2 regions of the Paracholeplasma manati genome follow, and region 1 is predicted to be linked to the other one. Evidence: a T-box and tRNA genes for the amino acid it is inferred to sense, from the RefSeq annotation. Region 1 holds a T-box; the other holds one or more tRNA genes.
What was found. A T-box is a leader RNA that pairs with one kind of tRNA and senses whether it is charged. The one in region 1 lies ahead of trpS (tryptophan--tRNA ligase), so its partner is inferred to be a tRNA-Trp.
Positions count from the first base shown of each region.

Region 2: it has a tRNA-Trp gene. The T-box ahead of trpS (tryptophan--tRNA ligase) is inferred to sense a tRNA for this amino acid. The anticodon was not compared.

Region 1 covers NZ_JAOVQM010000012.1:1,741-5,164, forward strand. Annotated here, with positions in the region: partial or broken gene N7548_RS08475 (AMP-binding protein) at 1-849, shown strand, start outside; gene trpS (tryptophan--tRNA ligase) at 864-1,862, opposite strand; T-box leader at 1,902-2,086, opposite strand; cyclic di-AMP (ydaO/yuaA leader) riboswitch at 2,212-2,342, shown strand; gene N7548_RS08485 (cation:proton antiporter) at 2,384-3,424, shown strand, end outside.
Region 2 covers NZ_JAOVQM010000005.1:81,753-85,176, reverse strand. Annotated here, with positions in the region: gene N7548_RS06755 (hypothetical protein) at 1-3, shown strand, start outside; gene N7548_RS06750 (hypothetical protein) at 17-400, opposite strand; tRNA gene N7548_RS06745 (tRNA-Gln) at 565-638, opposite strand; tRNA gene N7548_RS06740 (tRNA-His) at 666-741, opposite strand; gene N7548_RS06735 (hypothetical protein) at 880-1,731, shown strand; tRNA gene N7548_RS06730 (tRNA-Trp) at 1,786-1,860, shown strand; gene N7548_RS06725 (GNAT family N-acetyltransferase) at 1,943-2,464, shown strand; gene nagB (glucosamine-6-phosphate deaminase) at 2,500-3,225, opposite strand; gene nagA (N-acetylglucosamine-6-phosphate deacetylase) at 3,227-3,424, opposite strand, start outside.

The DNA of each region.
Region 1 (3,424 bases):
GGATTCCTAGGCATTCATTTATTGGATGTATTAATAAAGGAAACACAAAGCCAAATCATCTGTCCTTTAAGGGTTACAAAAGAGGTCCTTGAGCACACCTATGCTTATTATTTTAATCGACCATTAGATTTAAGTCGTATCAAAATCTTACCCTTTGATACACCACTAGGTGAACTTACTGTTCAAGTGGTAATCAATGCGAGTGGGTATACCAAATATCAAGGAAATCCATCCGATTTCGATGAAATCAATGTGAATTTTGTCTTGTCTTTAGGGTATCAAGCCAGTGCCTTAAAAATCCCTTTAGTTCATATTTCCACCCTAGGCATTGGTGCATATGAACGTGTATTTCACGAAGATCGAAAACGACTTCGAACGACCTTCAGCAACCCTTACTTAACCTCTAAAGCCAAAGCAGAATTGGGTTTGTGCGGTATCCCAAATCTACAATACAAAGTGATTCGCGTGGGTAATCTAACCCCAAGCATGCTGACCATGAAACCTCAACTTATTGGTGATAATGCTTTTATGAAGGGATTATCCAATTTGATTGAACACCAAAATTCTCATTTATTCGGTGTGGATTTTGACATTACCCCAGTCGATATCGCTGCACAAGCAATTTTAAAAGTGATGTCAACCAATCTTTTCATTGGGCATGTGGTTCACCCATCTCGATATGATTTTGATGCGTTGTCGAAATATCAAGCATTACAGCCCAAAAAACGTTCGATTCAGAGTGACATAACCAATCAAGCACTACTAAAATTAGGGTATCGATATCCAATCTTATCTAAAACTTATTTAGAACAAATATTAAGGATTGCAGAAAAAAACAGGGAACTTTGATGTCCCTGTTTTCTCTATTTAATGCGGCCTAAACCAATGCGTTTATATACTTTTTGAATCTTTTTGTAAGCCACCGCTCTCGCTGCGTCTCTACCTTGGTCTAAGATATCGTCTAGTTCTTTTGAAGCGAGGAGTGCGTGGTATTTTTCTTGAATCGGTTTTAAATACAAAGCGAGCGCTTCAGCCAAGTCGGATTTGAACACCGCGTAGTTGGATTCTGCGTATTTGTGTTCTAACTCAGAAATCGATACATCACTGATCAATGAATAGATGGTGAGTAAGTTTGAAATGCCTGGTTTGTGTTTGACATCGTATTTGACTTTTGTATCAGAATCTGTGACGGCGGATTTGATTTTATTCTTGATCGCGTTGATGTCATCTAAAATATAAATGATGGCTTTTTGATTCTCATCGGACTTACTCATTTTCTTGGTTGGTTCTTGTAAACTCATGATTTTACCGCCGACTTTAGGGGTAAATGGTTTTGGTACGACAAAGGTTTCGCCATGTTGACTGTTGAAACGTTCAGCGAGATTTCTCGTGAGTTCAAGGTGTTGTTTTTGGTCTTCACCGACAGGTACGATATCTGCGTCATATAATAATATATCGGCAGCCATCAATGCTGGGTAGGTTAACAAGTTAGAGCGAATGCCTTCCATTTGTTTTTGTTTCTTATCTTTGTATTGGGTCATTCTTTCAAGTTCAGGGACATATACTGTGGATTCCATGATGTAGCCTAACATCGAATGTTCAACCACTTCCGATTGGACAAAGAGATGCACCTTTTCAGGGTTTAAACCACAAGCCAAATACAACGCCGCCAAGCTTCGAATGTTTTTTCTGAGTTGGGTTTTGTCTTGTGGGACAGTAATCGCGTGTAAGTCCGCGATAAAAATAAAGAATTCGGTGTCCTGTAATTCTTCTTGTAAAGCGATGAATTGTTTAATCGCCCCTAAATAATTGCCTAATGTGATTAAGCCTGATGGTTGAATGCCTGATACTAAACGCATGATAATGCCTCCTTATAAAAATAAAACGCCCTTAGAATAACATCTAAGGACGACAATGTCGCGGTACCACCTTAGTTCTATGGAAACCCATAGCCCTCGAATGTCTATATAGCAGACCTGCTCATACTCTGTAGGCCCATTCATTTATGTATCCTTCGAAGGCTTTCACTATCCCTTCTCGCTTTTTAAGGCATCGATAAATTACTATTCTACGTCATCGTATATGCCTATTTTATGATAAAAACATAGGTTTGTCAAAAGATTTTACGTGTTTATAGGGGGACTTAATCAAATGATATCGCTTTACACCATTTATCGATTGACAATCTTTTTTTAAATAGTATAATTCAACTTGTTGATATCTCCGAATCCACAGAGTGGGGGACCCATCCATCTAGGGGTGAATGGCATCATTTAGATACCTAAGGATACTTAATGTCCTGAATCCGTCAGCTAACCTCATAGGAGTGATTAAGCGTATAAGTTATTTATGCGTTTTTTTTGTTTTTAAAGGAGGACAAAAGATGGATGTTTACACACTGATTTTTAAGATTTCCATTGTTTTATTGGTGGGATTCATTGGCGCACTAATCGCGCGTAAATTTAAATTGCCTAACGTTTCGGGGTACTTGGTCTTGGGTCTACTATTAGGACCAAGCATGGGTCTAATCTTTAAGGGATACCCTGGATTTCTAACGATAGAAGAAAACAATAGCCTAGAGTTTATTGGTGAGATTGCTTTGGCATTCATTGCCTTTTCGATTGGTAGTGAATTCGCGATTAAAGCGATTAAAAAGATGGGCCGTTCGGTCATCATCTTAACCACAACTGAAGTTATTGGCGCAGTCACCGTTGTTTTCCTAGCCATGTTATTTTTACCAAAACCTGTCGATATTGTTTCAAGTTACTTGCCATTCGCCAACCGCAACATTGCTTTCGGGTTAATCCTCGCATCGATGTCAGCCGCGACAGCACCTGCTGCAACCCTCATGGTCATCCGTCAGTATCGTGCTTATGGTCCAGTCACCAAAGCGATTTTACCGATCACAGCGCTCGATGATATCTACGGCATTGTCGTGTTCGGATTCTTCATTTCGATCGCACAAATCTTGGTGCCACAAGGGGTCAATCAACCCGCTTGGTTGATGTTCTCAAAACCATTCATTGAAGTCTTTGGCTCGGTATTTTATGGGTTATTCGTTGGGTTAGTCATCTCGAAAGCAGCCAATAAATTTGATAAGAACCGAGATGATATGCAAGTCATCGCGCTCATCGCTGTTTTATTTATCATTGGTTCAATCACTTTATTAAACCATTACTTACACCCATATGGGATTGGATTCTCACAATTACTCGCGAACATCATGGTCGGATCAACCATCGCGAACCTAGCGAAACAACCACAAAGAAGTTTCACCGCCATCAACGATTTCGCAACCCCATTTTATGTCATGTTCTTTACGCTAGCAGGTGCGAGTTTAGATTTAGCCGTATTAAAACAAGATTCATTGATCATTTGGATTAGCCTAGTGTATATTTTCGCCCGTGGTGGTGGTAAAATATTA
Region 2 (3,424 bases), on a different contig from region 1:
TAAAAAAACAACTCCGTTAAGAGTTGTCATGTGTTCTTGGTAAACCACATTCAAGACAGACTTTATGGGTGGCTTTATTTTCTTTGCCACACTTACAAGTCCATGGGGCTGTAGTTGAAAATACCCGATTCGGTCTTTCCTTAAATGATAAACTAGCGGCTTTATAAGCCTCCGCTTTTTCATCTTCCTCTTGACGATCAATGAGGTAACCAATCGACATCAATGCGATACCAACGGCTGGACCGAAAATGATGTAAAAGAATAATTGAAATATGAGTCCACCAATTTCTCCACCATCGTTTGTACTGAATATCATCGAAAACAGGAAGAAAATTCCAATGAAATAGCCAATCAAAGTCAATGCACCAACGAGTTTTAAGTATTTAGAAACGAATGCCATAGATATCACCTCATGAAAGTATTATACCAAAGATAACAAGGCTTTTAAAGATTATTTTAGGAAATTTATTCAATCTATTCAATGGTAAGCAGGGCTTAAAAATTGAACATTCAATTGAAAATAAAAAAAAACAACTTTTGAGGTAAAGTTGGTTTTTATTTAGATGGCAGGGCTAGCTGGATTTGAACCAACGATGACGGAGTCAAAGTCCGTTGCCTTACCGCTTGGCTATAGCCCTATCTATTAAATTCACATAAAACATGCATGGGGCGGCTGAAGGGAGTTGAACCCTCCAATGCCGGAGCCACAATCCGGTGCGTTAACCGCTTCGCCACAACCGCCATCTATGCGCAAATATTATTATACATGAAAATTTTTTCTTGTAAAGAGAAAAATATAGAAAAATTAACACAGCACAAAAAACATTGGTTAATCTAAAGATTATTTGATATGATGGAAAGTGCACAAGAGGTGACACAATGAAATTTTTAGGACGATTTATTTTTGGCCTGTTGGTCATGGTTGCAGGATTGAACGTATTTTTATTTTCTTACGTTGACATGACCGCGAGCTATTTATTAAAATATGGTAACCAAGCGATTGAAGCCGAATCAGATACTTTCTTTAAAAGCATCTACGGGTATTACGACAACAACTATCTAATCGATGAAGACATCGATGGTGATTATGATTTTAGATTGTGGGCTTTCGTAGGTTCAAACACCACTGAAAACCACATTCGTATTCAAATTGAAAACAAAGCAGGGCTTGAATTACCCGAAAACTATTTTATTCGATTAACATTGACTGGTGATGAAACAGTCGATGTCTTATTTCAAGATACACAATCTAAGTATTGGCATGCATCTTCTTTAAATCTTAAAAAGTTATTGGCTGAACAAGAAAACTATATCGATATTATAGATTTACAACTGATCAAAACCGAAGAAGTAACCACCAATGATGAAACTGAAACGGTTGAAACCATCCTGTATGATTATCCAGATACCTTATTATTAGCCGCAACCGATATGGATATTTTAGCACTAGCTGAAAACAATACCGAAGCACAAATGTTGGCCTTAGGATACACCAAAGGGACAGTCCACGACTTCTTTAAAGAATTCCAATTCATCCTTTGGAGAAACATCACGATTTTCATCGTTATTGTTGGGTTATTAACGTATCTACTCTTCTTTAGAAAACGTCGTTATACTACACACAGTGTGATCAATTCTAAAGAACCTGTTGTTCGTGAGAATCTAAATATCAAAGCGATTGAAGAGATTCAAGCGGTCGATGAACAGGAAAATAATGCATCCGAAAAATAACAGTTGAAGAATAATTGAACGTGTGTTATATTAGTAATGCACGTTCAACTTAATAGGGATATGGTGTCAACGGTAGCACAGCGGTCTCCAAAACCGTTAGTACGGGTTCGAATCCTGTTGTCCCTGCCACTTTTACAACACAGATACGCAAAAATGCGTATCTTTTTTTTCTAAATTGACGTATAATTGCCTATAAGTAAGAGGTATCTATATGAAACTGATTAAACCAACTTTAGAACATGAAGCCGTTTTAAAAGCGTATATCCAAGACATGATTCAAAATAACGACTCTTGTCATGGTTGTGGATCCATTGAGGATTATGAACGTTATGAAGATTGGCTAAAACACATCGAATCCTACGCAGTCAAAGCGTTGATTCCCAAAGACTCCAAATATGTCGAAGGTTCACAATACTTTTTGTGGGATGAAGACAACCAACAAGTGGTTGGGATGGTCAATATCAGACATGAACTCAATGCGTATTTATTGAAGTTTGGTGGCCACATAGGTTATTCCATCAGACCCAATTATCGAAACAAGGGGTATGCGAAACTACAGTTAACTATGGCACTAGATATTTTAAAACAAAAAGGGGTTGAACGAGCCCTTGTCACCTGTAACGCCGACAATATCGCCTCGATGAAAGCCATTTTGGCTTGTGGCGGTGTCGAAGATACACCAAACGTTGAACTAGATGGAACGGTCATCAAACGTTTTTGGATTACAATATAAAAAAAAGAGATGCGAGATTTTCGCATCTTTATTATTTAAATAATAAGCTTCGCCGCTTCTTTGTCGATATATACTTCAACATTCGGGTGGTTTTGTAATACCGAAGCCGGTAGTTGTTCGGTAATTGGGCCTGACAACATTTGTTTAACGGCTTCCGCTTTATTCGCGCCACTCGCCATTAAGATGATTTTCCTCGCATCCATGATGTTTTGAATGCCCATCGTGATGGCTTCTTTTGGGACGTCATCTAAGCTCTCAAAAAAACGTGCATTGTCTTTTCTGGTCTTCTCAGCCAATTTTACAATATGCGTTTTCATGTCAAACGGTGTACCTGGTTCATTAAAGCCGATGTGTCCATTTCCACCTATCCCAAGGATTTGAATATCTGGGATGTGCTGACTTAAAACAAGATTGTAAGCCTCACAAGCTTGGTCTAAATCATCGGTTTCACCGTCAGGTAAATGTACTTGATCCATTTGAATGTTGATATGATCAAATAGATTTTTCTTCATAAACGAGAAGTAGGATTCTGGATGGTTTTTACCAATCTTAACATATTCATCTAAATTGACGGTAGTGACTCTCGAATAATCGGTTTGGTTCATTTGATGGTCTTTGATGAGTAAATCATATACCCCAATTGGGGTTGAACCGGTAGCGAGTCCCAAAGTAATCGTTGGGTTTTGTCGTACATGCTCAATGAGTATATCCGCGACCGCTTGATCGAGTTCTTTTTTATTTTTATAGATGTGAATATTCATTTTATCCTCCAAAAACAACCTGGCCATTGACCAAGGTGGTTTCAATGTTATAGTGGTCATTTAAAATGACTAAATTTGCTTGCTTGCCAATCTCAATCGAACCCATCATATGATCAACTTTAAGTTGTTGAGCTGCTCTGGTCGATGACATATAAGCGACCTCAACCAATGATAATCCTAGATCATTTATTGCGTATTT